DNA from 2 places in the Synechococcus sp. R6-5 genome. Region 2 is predicted to be linked to the other one. Evidence: predicted binding sites of a transcription regulator. Region 2 holds the regulator's gene; the other holds the start of a gene.
The links. The regulator NtcA, encoded in region 2, controls nitrogen genes in cyanobacteria. The targets are predictions, from matches to a motif close to GTANCNNNNGNTAC.

Region 1 (3,958 bases), on a different contig from region 2:
CTCCAGGGCTAGTCCCACCAGAGCCGTGACGGCAAAGGCAGCTACCAAAGCTGGAAAGATGTACAGATCCCGCCAGGGATCCCCTAGGGGACGAAAGGCATTTTGAACCACAAAAGTGGTGTAGGCCCCCAACATCATCAGCTCCCCATGGGCCATGTTGATGACCCCCATGAGGCCGAAAACAATGGCCAAGCCCAAGGCGGCTATTAGCAAGACGGTGCCAATGCTAATGCCGTTGAACAAGCTGTCCAGGAGCAAGGTCATGGGCAGGGGATCCTCCTTCCAACTTGACCGGGGAAGCTTCTTAAGCGGCAGAGCGGGATCCCCGACCCTATCCAAACGGCAAGGGATCCCAGCCCTGGCCAGGACTAGCTGACTTTGTAGCGACCGCCCTTGGCCGGATCTGACCAATCGCAGGCAAAGCCCTTGGTCTCTGCCACAAACTGGTTCCAGGGCTGCGGCTCCACGGCATCCGTAGAAAAGATGACATCAAACAAACCGTCAGAGCGCACCTGGCCGATCCGCACATACTTGGTCAGGTGGTGATTGGTGTTCATGGTTACCAAGCCTTCTGGGGCATCAAAGGTCTGGCCATAGGCTGCCTGCCGCACGGCGTCGATTTCCACTGTTCCCGCTTTTTCCACTGCCTGCTTCCAGATGTAAACCATGATGTAGGCGGCTTCCATCGGGTCGTTGGTGACGCGGTTTTGGCCGTATTCTGCCTTGAAAGCTTCCACAAACTTCTTGTTGGCAGGCGTATCCACCGTCATAAAGTAGTTCCAGGCGGCGAAGTGCCCTTCCAAGAATTCGGGGCCGATGGCCTGTACCTCTTCTTCGGCAATGCTGACGGACATGGAAGGATAGCGATCCGGCCCCAGCCCTGCCCCTTCCAGTTGTTTGAAAAAGGCCACGTTGCTGTCGCCGTTCAAGCTGTTGTAGATCACACCGCCATTGGGAAGAGCGGCCCGGATCTTGCTGATGATGGGGGTAACTTCTGTGTTGCCCAAAGGCAGATAGTCTTCACCCACCACCTTGCCCCCCAGGGCTTCCAACTGGGCCTTGATGATGGTGTTGGCCGTGCGGGGGAACACGTAGTCGGATCCCACCAGGAAGAACTCTTTGCCCTTGTTCTTGAGCAGCCATTCCACCGAAGGCTCGATCTGCTGGTTGGGGGCAGCGCCGGTGTAGAAGATGTTTTTGGAGCACTCTTGTCCTTCGTACTGCACGGGATACCAGAGCAGGTGCTGCTTGGATTCAAACACCGGCAACACGGCTTTGCGACTGGCCGAAGTCCAGCATCCAAACACCGTTGCCACCTTGTCCACATCGATCAATTTGGTGGCTTTCTCGGCAAAGGTTGGCCAATCGGAAGCCCCATCCTCGATAATCGGCTCGATCTGCTTGCCCAAAACCCCACCGGCGGCATTGATCTCTTTGATGGCCAGCTTTTCCGCATCCACCACGCTGGTTTCCGAAATGGCCATGGTGCCGCTGAGGGAGTGCAAAATGCCAACGCGAATGGTCTCTCCCTGGGCGTAGGCGGGCACAGACCGCTTCACCCAGATCTGCGGCCCTAGGGCAGCCCCGGCTCCGGCCAGAGCGCCCATTTTCAGCACTTGACGACGATTAAAAGATTGAGCCATCGGTGATCTCCGAAACGAAGTGAGTGCAAAGGGTGTTAAGAAGTCCAGTTGTTGCAGCAGCCCGGCCAACGGGGGGAAGCACCTAGCTCATCACCTCGCCCATGTGTTGAACCTGCCCAACTGCGCTCAGCTGAGGCTTTCACCGAATGCCTTCCCAACATCAACAGGGGAAAGGCTAATCCTGCAGTCGAGAAAGCGTTGTGCATCCCTGTTGCCTTAACGTGTTCCATCAAACCCATTCGGCCCGGAGAGAATTGTATCGTGGGATACCTTTTCCCAGAATCCGAGCCCTTTCCCCGCAGGCTGTAGGCAAAGGCAGGGATCCCTTGCTGCCGGCATAATAGGGGTTCTGGGGTCGAGAATTAGTTGAGAGTTAACAGCTTATGGTGCAACAGGCCGGCTATGGATCTTGGCGATCCCCGATTACCGCTGACCTGGTGGTGACGGGATCCCTGCGCTTGGGACAGATGGTTTGGGATCAGGGGGATCTCTACTGGACGGAGGGCCGCCCGCAAGAAAAAGGGCGCAATGTGTTGATGCGGCGCTCTGCCGACGGGATCCTGGTGGAGCTGACACCGGCACCTTTCAATGTGCGGACACGAGTGCATGAGTATGGGGGTGGAGCTTATTGGGTGTCGGCAGGGGTAGTGTATTTTTGCAACTTCGCTGACCAACGGCTCTACCGCCTGCTGCCGGGTTCAGATCCCCAGCCCCTGACAGAAGCAGGCCCCTATCGCTATGCAGATGGGGTGGTGGATCGGGCGCGTGGACGCATCCTCTGTGTGCGGGAGGATCACAGCCGCCAGGGAGAGCCGGAAAACAGCCTTGTCTCGATTGACTTAGCAAGTGGATCCCAGCAGATTTTGGCTTCTGGGCACGACTTCTACGCCAGCCCGCGCCTCAGTCCAGACGGCCAGACCTTGGTATGGCTGACCTGGGATCACCCCCAAATGCCCTGGGACGGCACAGAGCTGTGGCGGTCTGAGGTGAACCCTGACGGCAGCTTGGGAGAACCTCAAAAGCTGGCCGGTGGCCCTGCCGAGTCGATCTTCCAGCCCCAGTGGTCACCGCAAGGGGATCTCTACTTTGTTTCCGATTGCAGCGGCTGGTGGAACCTCTATCGCTGGGATCCCCAGGGCCCCATTCCCCTCTGCCCTATGGAAGCGGAGTTTGGAGAGCCGCAGTGGGTGTTTGGCCTGAGCACCTACGGCTTCTGTGGCGATGGGCGCATCCTGGCCTGTTATGAACAAGACGGGCTGTCTCATCTGGCTTATCTGGATCCCCATTCAGGACAGTTGGCAGGGATCCCCTTGCCCTACACCCAGATCAGCGGTTTGCAGGTGAGTGGGGAAAAAGCCGCTTTCCTGGCCGGATCCCCGACGGAAGCCACTGCCTTGGTCTGCCTAGACTTACCCTCCAGCCAAGTGGAGGTGGTGGCCCGTTCCAGCAGCGTGGCGGTGGATCCCGACTATCTGTCGATCCCAGAGCCCATTGTTTTTCCCACCGGTGGCGGCAAGGCAGTGGCCTATGCTTTCTTCTATCCCCCCAAGAACCGCGACTTTGTTGCTCCCACTGGCGAAAAGCCACCCCTGCTGGTGAAAAGCCACGGCGGGCCCACCGGGGCGACGGCAGCGGTGCTCAACCTGGGGATCCAATACTGGACCAGTCGGGGGATTGCCGTTTTGGATGTGAACTACCGGGGCAGCAGCGGCTACGGACGGGCCTATCGGGATGCTCTCAAAGGCCGGTGGGGCCTGGTAGATGTGGAAGATTGCATCGCCGGATCCCAATTTTTGGCAGAACAGGGCAAGGTGGATGGGGAACGGCTGCTCATTCAAGGGGGCAGCGCTGGCGGCTATACCACGTTGGCGGCCTTGACCTTCCATGCCGTCTTCCGAGCAGGTGCCAGCTACTACGGGGTGAGCGATCTAGAAGCCCTGGCCCAGGAGACCCACAAGTTCGAGTCTCGCTACTTGGACAGCCTCATTGGCCCCTACCCAGAGCGGCGGGATCTCTACCGGGAGCGTTCCCCCATTCATCACCTGGAGGGCCTCAATTGTCCGGTTATCTTCTTCCAAGGGTTGGAAGACGCCATCGTGCCCCCCAATCAGGCGGAGAGGATGGTGGCAGCCCTACGGGCCAAAGGGATCCCAGTGGCCTATGTGCCTTTCGAGGGAGAGCAACACGGCTTTCGCCAGGCGGCCAACATCAAACGGGCTTTGGAGGCAGAGCTTTACTTTTATGCCCAGGTGCTGGGGTTTCCGCTGGCAGAACCTTTTGAGCCCGTTCGGATCGAAAACCTAGACACCTGATGA
Region 2 (11,566 bases):
CTGGTGAGCTGGGTGTTGGGGTGATACTCCAACAGAGACTCCACCCCGTCATAGGTGACTGGATTCTTGATGTAATCCACAATCGCCAGCACATTATCCCGTGGGGGAGTTGCCCCCTCCAGATCCGAAAGCTTCAAGCTCACATCCGGGTTGGGATAGGTCTGGCCGCCCACATGGCACTGGGCGCATGCGGTGTTGAATAGCTTCTTCCCTTTGGCCAACTGGGCTTCGGTAAAGGTAATAGACTCAGTTGGCGACAGAGCCACTGCAGGAATATCCCTAGCTGCAAACACTGGAGCCAGACCCCAGCCAAACCCAGCCATCAACGCAGCCAACAGCAGGACAAGCAACCGACGACGCGCTGGCGCAAACACCTTCTGAAAAGAAAAAGCTTTGCTAAACATGGTTCTCCGTAGATCAGCCTAGAAAGAGGAGAGGTGGGCTCCACTCCAGCCACAAACCCGACAACAGGATCAAGAATAGACCATTAAGAGATCATTTGCAGATGGGATCCGGGATAGTTTCCCAATGGTTCCATTTGCCTTTGGTGTTAAGTTTGATTACGGAGCTATGGCCTGTTGGGAGTCTGTTGGCCGAGAGCTGACTTGGCCACAGCCCAGTCGAGAGAACTGAGCAGGTAATGAGCAGGTAATATAGAGCTTGGCTTGCTTGCCTGGCAACCTCAGAGCAGGAGAATACGGCAGACTCCGTTCCAGGTTTTCCCCATGTCCTCTATCCGATTCCAGCCGTTGCGGGTGGCTTTCACCTGTGCGGATCCCAGTCAAGTGCAAATGCCCGTTGCCGATTTGCTGGCGGCCTTGCCGGCCTCACCGCTTCTGACCTACACAGACCCGGAAGCAGCGGACTTGCGGGTAGAGCTGTTGCCCGATGCCACTTATCACTTTTACCGGCGGGGGGAAGAGGTGGCTCTGGCGGCCTTCCGGATCCCGGTGAAGAAGCTACTGGCCCTGCCTCGCAAGCTGGTGCGGCTGTTGGAGCACGTGGCTGCTTTTGGTAATCTTTTGAACCTGCAACCTGCCAGCGATGCGCTGAGCAGCATCTTGGAAGTGGAATTTCTCCAACTGGAAACCCCGGCCAGCAGCTCTGCCCCTGCCGAAGTGAGCCCCCTGCCGCGGGATCCCCAGGGACAAGTACAAATCCAAGCAGGCCGCAACCTGGCCATTGCCTTGAGAAACAGAGCCCCCACTCCAGTGCATGTTTATGTCACCGTCTTTGACGAGCGGCGGTACAGCGTGGATTTGGTTTACCCCTATCAACCAGATCTGCCTGCCCGTTTACGCCCCAACGAGAGCCTGCTGATTGGCTCTGGCCCCCGCTACCTGCTGCAGATGCAGCTGCCAGAAGGAACAGACGTAGCGGTGGATCGCTTCAAAATCTGGGTCAGCAGCACCAGCATGCAGCCAGGCATTATGGTGATGCCCCCTCTGGGGCAACGGCTGGAACCTCCCTCAGAAGATCCCTACGGGGCCGGATCCCGCCTGGATCGGGAAGTCCGGCTGGCCATTCTGGGCAAGGCAGGCAGCACTCCCATGCCGGCTTTTGCCGAGGATCCCTGGTGGTGTATGGAACAAGCTGTCAAGATTGTAGCCTAGCTAGCTTTTGTCAGGTGCTCTTTCAGACATGACTTTTCAGAATTTTGATAAAGGTCGGCTCAACATCGTCAACGCCGATTACTGACAGCTTATAACTGGAAGACAGGCTAATTTTCTTATCCTGATCAACATCAGTCAAGACTACAAAAGCCTGATTCTGCTGAAGACCAAGCCTGGAAGCCAACCTAGAGTACTTGTCTATACTTTCATGATAATCACCCGTTTTGGATTCTACCCAGTAAAACTTATCATTGACATAAAAGAATAAATCTATTTCAAAATCATTTCCATTCGGCAAAGTAACTTGAGTATTCATGATGTAAGAAAAACTGATCTTTTTGCCTTGCTGACTGGCAATCTTTACTAGCTTTTCTTTGACATATCGCTCCAGCCATCCTCCTGATAGAAAGTTCAATGCATTTGGGTCTCTGCTCGGCTTTGCTTCTAAAATAAATCTAGCTAGGAGACTTCAAATAATGGTACTCCTCCAAGAAGGCGATACTACAGAGCATATTCGCAAGTTGGCAACTATCTGATACTACCTGGTTTGGCTCGTCTTTCAGAATCAGGGAGAAAGCCTCTCCTTCGTTCATGTTTGACTTTATCGACTTGTAGAGTTTTCTAATTGAATAATATCTATCTCCCATAAAGTTGGATATCTGATTTAGCTTGCTGTTCAGTTTGCTACCAACCCTACTTGCTTCCTTGGTTTCCAAGCTTTTAATTCTTATTCCTTTAGACCACAGAAATAAAGCTAACCTCAACTTATCACGGCTGATATGATCAATGACTTCCTGGGAACTTTCCTCAAGCGCTTTGACAACAGCAACTTCTTGTGAGTCCCAACTTACTGCTTGATTTGTCGCTCGAGGAACCTCAAGCCTTTGAAGATTAGGCTGTAGTTCCTGATGAATGTCTTCCGCTCTTTCCACTCGGCTGGCCAAGATGGTTCTCTGTTCATTCGGATGCCTGTCACGTTGAGACATACCTGTAGATGAGGAGATAACTTTTGTAGTTTCTCGCTTCCATCTCCCTGACCTAAGCCTAACTCCTATCAAGATGCCGATGGCTATTCCAACTAACAAAGCTAAAATTAAATCCATTGGATTTAGTCCCGATCTTTGTTGTCGTTACCTTTGGCTTGAGTTGACTAGACTACCCGCTTGTCTCAACATGCTAGGGGGAGGTGAGCGAATTTTCAAGTGGAGGGGGCTTGCCCCTGACCGCAGAGAAGCTAGGTGCGAATGAGGGATCCCAGCCAGCCTTGCTGAAGGGCTTCTTGAGCAGGAGTCAGCTCAGGCAATACCTCCAACCTATAGACATCAGGCCGAGGGGGATCCAACGGGATCCAGAAATGTTTCAACTGATCGGCTTGAAAAACGCTCAAACAAATGATCTGGTGGGGCTGATAGGCTGTCAAGCGTTCTGTCAGGTTGGCGGCGCTCACCTTGAACCCATCCAGGGCCACCAGCTCATCGCCGGCCCAGATGCCCGCTTTTTGCGCCGGGGATCCCATCTCTACTACGCTGATGCGATTGCCCTCGCCGTTGAAATTGAGGCCCAGGTATGGGATGGGGTTGGGGCGGCTGAAGTGGGCTTTAAGGGTGAGGCCAAAGGGGTGTAGGTAAGTGTTGTAGTCTAGCTCTTCCGTGCCTTCCACATAGGCTGCGAAAAACCGGCCAAGATCGGCACCAGCTGCCCGCTCAAACGCCTCCCGCAAGTCTTGGTCGCTGTAGCCCTTCTCTGACCGACCAAAGCGCTGCCACAGATCCTGCAAAGCTGTATCCAGGGATCCCTGACCGCCGGAAAGGTGGCGAATGTGCAGATCCAGCAGCCAACAGACCAAAGCCCCCTTTAAGTAATAAGAAACCTGGCTGTTGAGGGTGTTTTCGTGGGGGCGGTAGAGTTTGATCCAGGTGTCGAAGCTGGATTCCCGCAGCGATTGCACGGCCCGGCCCGGAGTACGCTGTAAGCGACCAATCTGTTCGGAAAGAATCTTCAAGAAATCGCCGGCACTGAGGATCCCTGCCCTCAACAAGATGACGTTTTCGTAATAGCTGGTCGCCCCCTCACAAAACCACAGACATTCCAGATAATTTTCCTGGTTGTAATCGATCTTTTCCAATGCCAGAGGACGCAGACGCTTGACATTCCAGGCATGAAACAACTCGTGGGCCATCAGAGCCAAAAACCGACGATAGGACTCTGGCTGATGCAGCTCTAGCCCAGAGTAAAGAAGGGTGGTGCTGTACTTGTGCTCAAGGCCACCAAATCCTCCCGGCGACAAATGCACGATAAACCAGTAACGGTCATAGGGTAGCCCACCAAAAAATGCGGCTGTGGTTTCGACAATGGCCTTGGCATCGGCAACGGCCCGATCGACATCCAGAGTGCCCGACCCCCAAACCACAAGGTAATGCGGGATCCCTTCCACCTCAAACGATTGCATCCGATGCAGGCCCACCTCCACCGGGCTATCCACCAGCTCGTCATAGTCCTCTGCCACAAAAGACTGGCCGGAAGCGGGATCCCCAGAAGAGGAGATCAAAGGCCGCAAACTGGTGGCGATGCGCCAATCCGGCTTGGGGGGGATCACCGTCAAAGTGTAGGGTTCCCGCTCGCGACCGGGCACGTAGAGAAACAGCGCTGCCCCGTTGAAATAGGCGTGGGTCAAATCCAGATGGTTTGTGCGCACCGTCAGCTCATAGGCATAGACCCGGTAGCACACCTTCACGGCAGAACAGCCCGGCGGATCGATCTGCCAGGTGTTCTTGTCCACCTTCCGCCAGGCCAAAGGGATCCCTTGCTCAGTTGCCGCCTGAAACTCCTGCACATGACGGGCATACTCCCGCACCAAGTAGGATCCCGGCGTCCACACCGGCAGTCGCAGCCGCAAAGGCACCTCTGGATCCACCTCTTGGATCTGCAGTTCCACCTCCAGCAGGTGATTGGCCGGATCCGGCATCCGCACTGTGAAATGCTGGCGGCTCAGTTGAGAAGGTGCAGCAACGATAACCTCTGGGATCCCCATAGATAGATAGATAGAATGTTCCAACCCACTCCACTCTCTACCGCCAAGGGCCGACGCAACCCCCAGCGACAATGGCTCTTATCCTAACCCCTGCTTTCGGTTGGGGATCCCTTTCTGGGGCAAAAACGAGACTCAAAAATGTAGCACGTGCTACAAAGATGCCTGGGCAGAACCTTCTACTTTAGGGTAAATCTTGGTATCATCATCGATTCTGAAGTCAAGGGGTTGCAACCTAGCCTAATGCTTCTAGATTGATCTTAATAGGTTGATCTTAGGTATAAACTGACCTTAAAAGGTTGATGAGTATGGCGGTGGCCGTAGCGGAAAAATCTCTGATCACAGCCTTCAAGCAATTGGGAGGCCCTCACCATCCTCCGGTTATCGAAACGTTTGAGCGCGGGAAGACCATTTTTTTTCCAGGGGATCCGGCGGAGCGGGTTTACTTTTTGGTGAAGGGAGCCGTTAAGCTCTCGCGGGTCTACGAAATGGGGGAGGAAATCACCGTCGCCCTCCTACGCGAAAACAGCATCTTCGGCGTGCTCTCCTTTATCACGGGACAGCGCTCCGACCGCTTTTATCACTCGGTGGCTTTTACGCCTACTGAGTTGCTCTCTCTGCCGATCGAGCAGGTGGAGAAATCCCTACAGGAGAACGCCGAACTGGCCATGTTGCTGGTTAAAAGCCTGTCGTCTCGTATCTTGCAAACGGAGATGATGATCGAGACGCTGGCTCATCGCGACATGGGATCCCGTCTGGTCAGCTTTTTGTTGATTCTCTGTCGCGATTTCGGGGTGCCTGGCCCAGATGGGGTCACCATCGATCTCAAGCTGTCTCACCAGGCCATTGCCGAGGCCATTGGCTCAACCCGCGTCACCATTACCCGCCTGTTGGGAGAGCTGCGCAAGAAGAAGTACATCTCCATTCACAAGAAAAAGATCACCGTACACGACCCGATGCGGCTGAGCCATCGCTTTGCCTAGAAGGAAGAGGAGAACACTTCCTGAGCAGCACCTTGCCCAGGCAAACCCCGCTCGACGGCTAGTTGAAGCTCTGGCCGGCCTATGTTCAATCTACTGCTGCAGCCTTGAAGAATCTCTGTGCCCGAAGGACAGACTTAAAGTTTTCTGGAAGCTGACCGGATCCCGGGCAAGAATCTACTAGTCTATGGGGGGATCTGGCTTTGGCCAGAGCTATCTAGCCAATTGCTGAGGTGTAACTGTGGAAACGGCCATCGAGTGGATTACCGCCCATGAGATCCTCGACTCGCGAGGGCGTCCCACCCTAGAAGCCCTGGTGGGTCTAGCCAATGGAGCAACGGGCTTGGCGCAGGTTCCCAGCGGTGCCTCGACCGGTACCTTCGAGGCCCATGAGCTGCGGGACGGGGATCCCAAACGCTACGGCGGTAAGGGTGTGCTGAGGGCGGTGGAAAACATCCTTGGCCCCATCCAGTCGGAGCTGCAGGGAGAAGATGCCCTCAACCAAGCCCGTATTGACCAGTTGCTGATCGACCTGGACGGCACCCCCAACAAGTCCCGCCTGGGGGCCAACGCTATTTTGGCAGTTTCTCTGGCGACAGCCAAAGCGGCTGCGGAAGCAGTGGGCTTGCCTCTTTACAAATACCTGGGGGGGCCCTTTGCCAACCTGCTGCCGGTGCCGCTGATGAACGTGCTCAACGGCGGCGCCCACGCCGACAACAACGTCGATATTCAAGAATTTATGCTTGTGCCCATTGGAGCGGCCAGCTTTCGCGAGGCGCTGCGCTACGGGGCTGAGGTGTTTGCGGTACTAAAACAAGTGCTGCAGCAGAAGGGGCTGTCCACCGGTGTGGGGGATGAAGGGGGGTTTGCTCCTGATCTCGACTCCAATGCGGCGGCTTTGGATCTGCTGATGACGGCTATTGAACAGGCAGGCTACAAACCGGGAGCAGATATCGCCTTGGCCTTGGATGTGGCCGCCAACGAGCTGCTGCAGGATGGGCAATATCACTTTGAGGGCAAAGCCCACAGCGCGGCTGATATGGTGGCTTACTACCAGCAACTGCTGGCCAACTATCCCATCCTTTCCATTGAAGATGGGCTAGCGGAAGAAGACTGGGCCGGTTGGCAAGCCATGACCGCTCAACTGGGATCCCGGGTACAGCTGGTGGGAGATGACCTGTTTGTAACCAACCTGACCCGCCTGCAAAAGGGTATCGACAGCGCCGCCGCCAACGCCATTTTGATCAAGCCCAACCAAATCGGCACCCTGACGGAGACCGTCTCGGCCATCCAATTGGCAGTTCAAGCCGGCTTTCGCACCATCATCAGCCACCGCTCTGGCGAGACGGAAGACACCACCATTGCCGACTTGGCGGTGGCCACCCGTGCCGGGCAGATCAAAACCGGATCCCTCTGCCGCAGCGAGCGCATTGCCAAGTACAACCAACTGCTGCGCATCGAAGACGAGCTGGGGGAAGCGGCAGTTTATGCCGGTCGGGTGGGCCTGGGTCCTAGAGCTCGCTAACTTCCCGTTCCGTCCCAGGGGATCCCTAGCACCTGCACCAAAAAGGCCCAGCGGTCGGCAGCTTCCTCAATCAGCTTGCTGGTGGGCTTGCCGGCCCCGTGCCCTGCCTTGGTGTCGATGCGGATGAGGATGGGCTGGGATCCCCCCTGGGCTGCCTGCAGGGCAGCGGCAAACTTGAAGCTGTGGGCGGGCACCACCCGGTCGTCGTGATCTGCGGTGGTGATCAGGGTGGCGGGATAGGCAGTGCCGGGCTTGAGGTTGTGCAGAGGGGAATAGGCGTAGAGGGCCTTGAATTCCTCCGGGTTCTCCGGGGATCCGTACTCGGAGATCCAGGCCCAGCCGATGGTGAACTTATGAAAGCGCAGCATGTCCATCACCCCCACCGCCGGTAGAGCCGCCGCGAACAGATCCGGCCTTTGGGTCATGCAGGCCCCCACCAACAGGCCGCCATTGCTGCCACCGGAGATGGCCAACTGGGAGGGGTTGGTGTAGCCATGGGCAATCAGCCACTCGGCAGCGGCAATAAAGTCGTCGAACACCTTTTGCTTGTTGAGCTTGGTGCCCGCCTGGTGCCACTCTTCTCCGTACTCGCCGCCGCCGCGCAAACTTGGCTGGGCATAGACACCGCCCATTTCCAGCCAGGCCACCAGACCCACTGAAAAGCTGGGGGTAAGTGAGATGCCAAAGCCGCCGTAGCCATACAGCAGGGTGGGGTGATCCCCTGTCCGAGTCAGGCCACGGCGGTGGACGAGAAACATGGGGATGCGGGTGCCGTCTTTGCTGGTGTAAGACACCTGCTGCACCTCGTAGGCCTGGGGATTGAAATCCACCTGGGGCTGACGGAACAGGGTGCTGGTGCCGCTGGTGAAATCGTAGCGGTAGATGGTGGGCGGGGTGGTGAAGCTGGTGAAGGTGTAGAAGGTCTCGGTGTCGTAGCGCTTGCCGCCAAAGCCGCTGGCAGATCCCAGCCCGGGCAGCGGAATTTCCCCCAGGTAGCTACCGTCTAAAGCAAAGGTCTTGATCTGGGTGTGGGCGTCTTTGAGGTAGAAGGCCACAAACTGATTGTTGATCAAGCTAACCCCCTGCAGGGTCTCCTCCGCCTCGGGGATCACCTCCTGCACCTGGTCGGGCTGCTCCAAGTCAATCGCCACCAGTCGCCGCCGAGGAGCTTGGCAGTCCGTCAACAGCCAAAAGCGGGATCCGTCGTTGCCCACGAAGCTGTATTCGGCCTCAAACTCGCGGATGAGCTCTACTACAGGAGACTGGGGATCCCGCAAGTCTTTGTAGAAGATGAGGTTTTTGGGATCCGTGCCCCGCCAGACGGAGATGATGAGGTAATTCCCATCTTCAGTAACCCCGCCGGCAAAGCCCCACTCTTTTTGGTCGGGGCGGTGATAGACCAAAACATCTTCTGACTGGGAGGTGCCCAGGCGGTGGTAGTAGAGCTTCTGGAAGTAGTTGGCGCTTTCGTATTCGCTGCCGGGGGCTGGTTCGTCGTAGCGGCTGTAGAAAAATCCCTGCCCGTCCAGCGTCCAGCTCGCCCCGGAAAACTTGACCCAGCGGAGGTGATCCGGCAAATCCTCGCCGGTTTCGATGTCCCGCACCTTCCACTCTTGCCAATCGGAGCCGGAGCAGGAGAGGCCATAGGCCAGATACCGCCCATCACGGCTGATGGCAATGCCCGATAGAGCCACCGTACCGTCTTCGGAGAAGGTGTTGGGATCCAGCAAGACCCTGGCCTCAGCCTCCAGGCTTTCTTGGGTATAGAGAACACTTTGGTTTTGCAGGCCGTCGTTCTTGAAATAGAAGTAGCGGTTGCCCTCTTTGAAGGGCTGGCTGTATCTTTCGTAGTTCCACAACTGCGTCAGGCGCTCCAGCAGCCGTTGCCGTGCCGGGATTTGTCTCAGGTAGTCGAAGGTGAGTTGGTTTTGTGCTTCGATCCAGGCCCGCGTCTGCTCTGAGTCCAGATCCTCCAGCCAGCGGTAGGGATCCGGCACCGGCTGCCCGTGGTAGATGTCGACAACGGTGGGATCGGGATAGCTGGGGGGATAGTTGAGCATAAGACCTAATCGCTGGAGACCCATTCCACTATGGCAGAGGAGAAGCCAAAAACCCACTCTCCGGCCTTTGCCAGGCATGCTCGCTATAGTGGAAGCCGAGTTGCGGGATAGATTCTGTGTTGCAGGCTTCTCCTTTCTTCCAGGCCGGGCGGATGGGCGCCTATCCCCTGGGCTCAGGCTGCTATCACTTCTCGGTGTGGGCGCCCTTGGTTGAGCAGGTGGAGCTGAAGCTGCTCAGCCCTGTCCAACGTTGCTTTACTCTAGTGCGGGATGAGCAGGGCTATTGGCAGGGGGAGGTGGACGGGATCCCACCTGGGCCAGTGGACTACCTCTACCGCCTGCACACCCAGGCAGGGGTAGTGGAGCGACCAGACCCGGCCTCCCGCTGTCAACCGCATGGCGTTCATGGCCCCTCGCGGGTGGTGGATCCCCACTTCGACTGGCAGGATCAGGGGTGGAAGGGGATCCCCCTGTCTCAGTGGATCCTCTACGAGCTGCATGTAGGCACCTTTACCCTCGAGGGCACCTTTGCTGCTCTGATCCCTCGCCTGCCGGAATTGGTGGAGTTGGGGGTAAACGTGCTGGAGCTGATGCCGGTGGCCCAGTTTCCAGGAGAGCGCAACTGGGGCTACGACGGCGTCTACCCCTACGCGGTGCAGACCAGCTATGGAGGAGCGGCAGGCTTCAAAGCCCTAGTCAATGCCTGCCACCAACTGGGTTTGGCCGTCATCTTGGATGTGGTCTACAACCACCTGGGGCCGGAGGGGAACTACCTGCGGGATTTTGGCCCCTACTTCACCGACAAGTACCACACCCCTTGGGGGGATGCCCTCAACTTCGACGACCGCTATTCTGACGGCGTGCGAGAGTTTTTCCTACAAAACGCCGAGTACTGGCTGGAGGAGTTTCATCTCGATGGGCTGCGGCTGGACGCGGTGCATGCCATCTACGACTTCAGCGCCTACCCCTTCTTGCAGGAATTGGCAGAGCAGGTGGATGCCCTAGAAGCTCGCACTGGCCGGCCCAGGGTTCTCATTGCCGAAAGCGACCTCAACGATGTCCGCCTCATCACCCCCCGAGAGCAAGGGGGCTACGGGCTAGATGCCCAGTGGTGCGACGACTTTCACCACTCGGTTCACACCCTGCTCACCGGCGAAACAGTGGGCTACTACCAGGATTTTGGCCAATTGGAGCAACTGGCCAAGTCCTACCGGGAAAGCTACGTCTTTTCCGGCCAATACTCCCGCTACCGCGCCAGGCGTTACGGCAACTCCGCCGCCGGACGGTCAGGATCCCAATTTGTTGTCTGCATTCAAAACCACGACCAGGTGGGCAACCGCAGGCTGGGAGAGCGCCTTAGCCAGCTCACCTCTTTCGAGGGCCTCAAATTGGCTGCCGCTGCCCTGCTGTTGGCCCCCATGCTGCCGCTGCTGTTTATGGGGGAAGAATACGGGGAGGTGGCCCCCTTTCTGTATTTTGTCAGCCACGGGGATCCCGATTTGGTGGAAGCGGTACGACAGGGACGCCGCCGCGAGTTCAGCGCCTTTGCCTGGCAGGGAGAGCCGCCGGATCCCCAAGCTGAGGAGACTTTCCTGCGCTCCAAGCTCAATTGGGACTTGAAAAAAGCCGGTCACCACCAGGTTCTCTGGAAGTGGTACCAGGCCCTGATCCGGCTGCGCAAAACCCAACCGGCTCTCCAGCACTTGGAGCGGGACGGGGTGGAAGTGGAGCTCTTTTCCAACTCTGGCCTAGCTCTGCACCGCCGCCAGGGATCCCAGGCTTTGCTTGCCCTTTTCAATTTCAGCCCCGATCAGCCAGTCACCTATACCCAATGGCCCAGCGGCACCTGGGAAAAACTTTTGGACAGCCATGAGACCCAGTGGTTGGGAAAGGGATCCTCTCTGCCCGCCGGAAGCCAAGGAGATCTTGTGGAGGTACCGCCCTATGGGGTGGCGGTGTACGGTCAGAACCCCTAAAAGAGGTAATCCCGGCCGCAGCCGTAGCGCCAAGCCTCGCGGCGCCGTCTCCAGAAGTAGTCCTGGGGGTTGGTTTCCGGCTCCGGGCGATCCGTTAGCCTTTGCAGCAGCTCGTAGAGGCCAAGGGCGCCAAAGTGGCCCGCCCATGCCACCAGCTCCGGCAACCCCAACCGAGGCAAAAGTCTGGCTACCAAGCTGGGATCCCGACGCGTCACCCCCCACAGGGCCTGGGCCAAGCCGCCGAACTGCACTACATCCTGCAAAAAGGGCTTCACCACCTGGGGGCCGGCGGCAAACATGGCCTCAAACACCCTGCTCAACAAGCGGTTAATGCTATCGGGATCCCAACTTTTGTTCTGCAGAGGGGGAATCATGGCCTTCTGA

Region 1: urtA (urea ABC transporter substrate-binding protein) is a predicted target of NtcA. The motif match lies at 1,900-1,913, and genes of this name have one in related genera.

The regions. Positions count from the first base shown of each region.
Region 1 is NZ_JANSHV010000006.1:145-4,102, reverse strand. Features, by position in the region: partial or broken gene NW818_RS00355 (ABC transporter permease subunit) at 1-264, opposite strand, end outside; gene urtA (urea ABC transporter substrate-binding protein) at 369-1,643, opposite strand; gene NW818_RS00345 (S9 family peptidase) at 2,027-3,955, shown strand.
Region 2 is NZ_JANSHV010000079.1:1,164-12,729, reverse strand. Features, by position in the region: gene psbV (photosystem II cytochrome c-550) at 1-404, opposite strand, end outside; gene NW818_RS04900 (hypothetical protein) at 726-1,613, shown strand; gene NW818_RS04895 (Card1-like endonuclease domain-containing protein) at 1,636-2,028, opposite strand; gene NW818_RS04890 (hypothetical protein) at 2,069-2,557, opposite strand; gene NW818_RS04885 (M61 family metallopeptidase) at 2,848-4,668, opposite strand; gene ntcA (global nitrogen regulator NtcA) at 4,950-5,624, shown strand; gene eno (phosphopyruvate hydratase) at 5,863-7,146, shown strand; gene NW818_RS04870 (prolyl oligopeptidase family serine peptidase) at 7,143-9,206, opposite strand; gene treZ (malto-oligosyltrehalose trehalohydrolase) at 9,323-11,182, shown strand; gene NW818_RS04860 (NAD(P)/FAD-dependent oxidoreductase) at 11,179-11,566, opposite strand, start outside.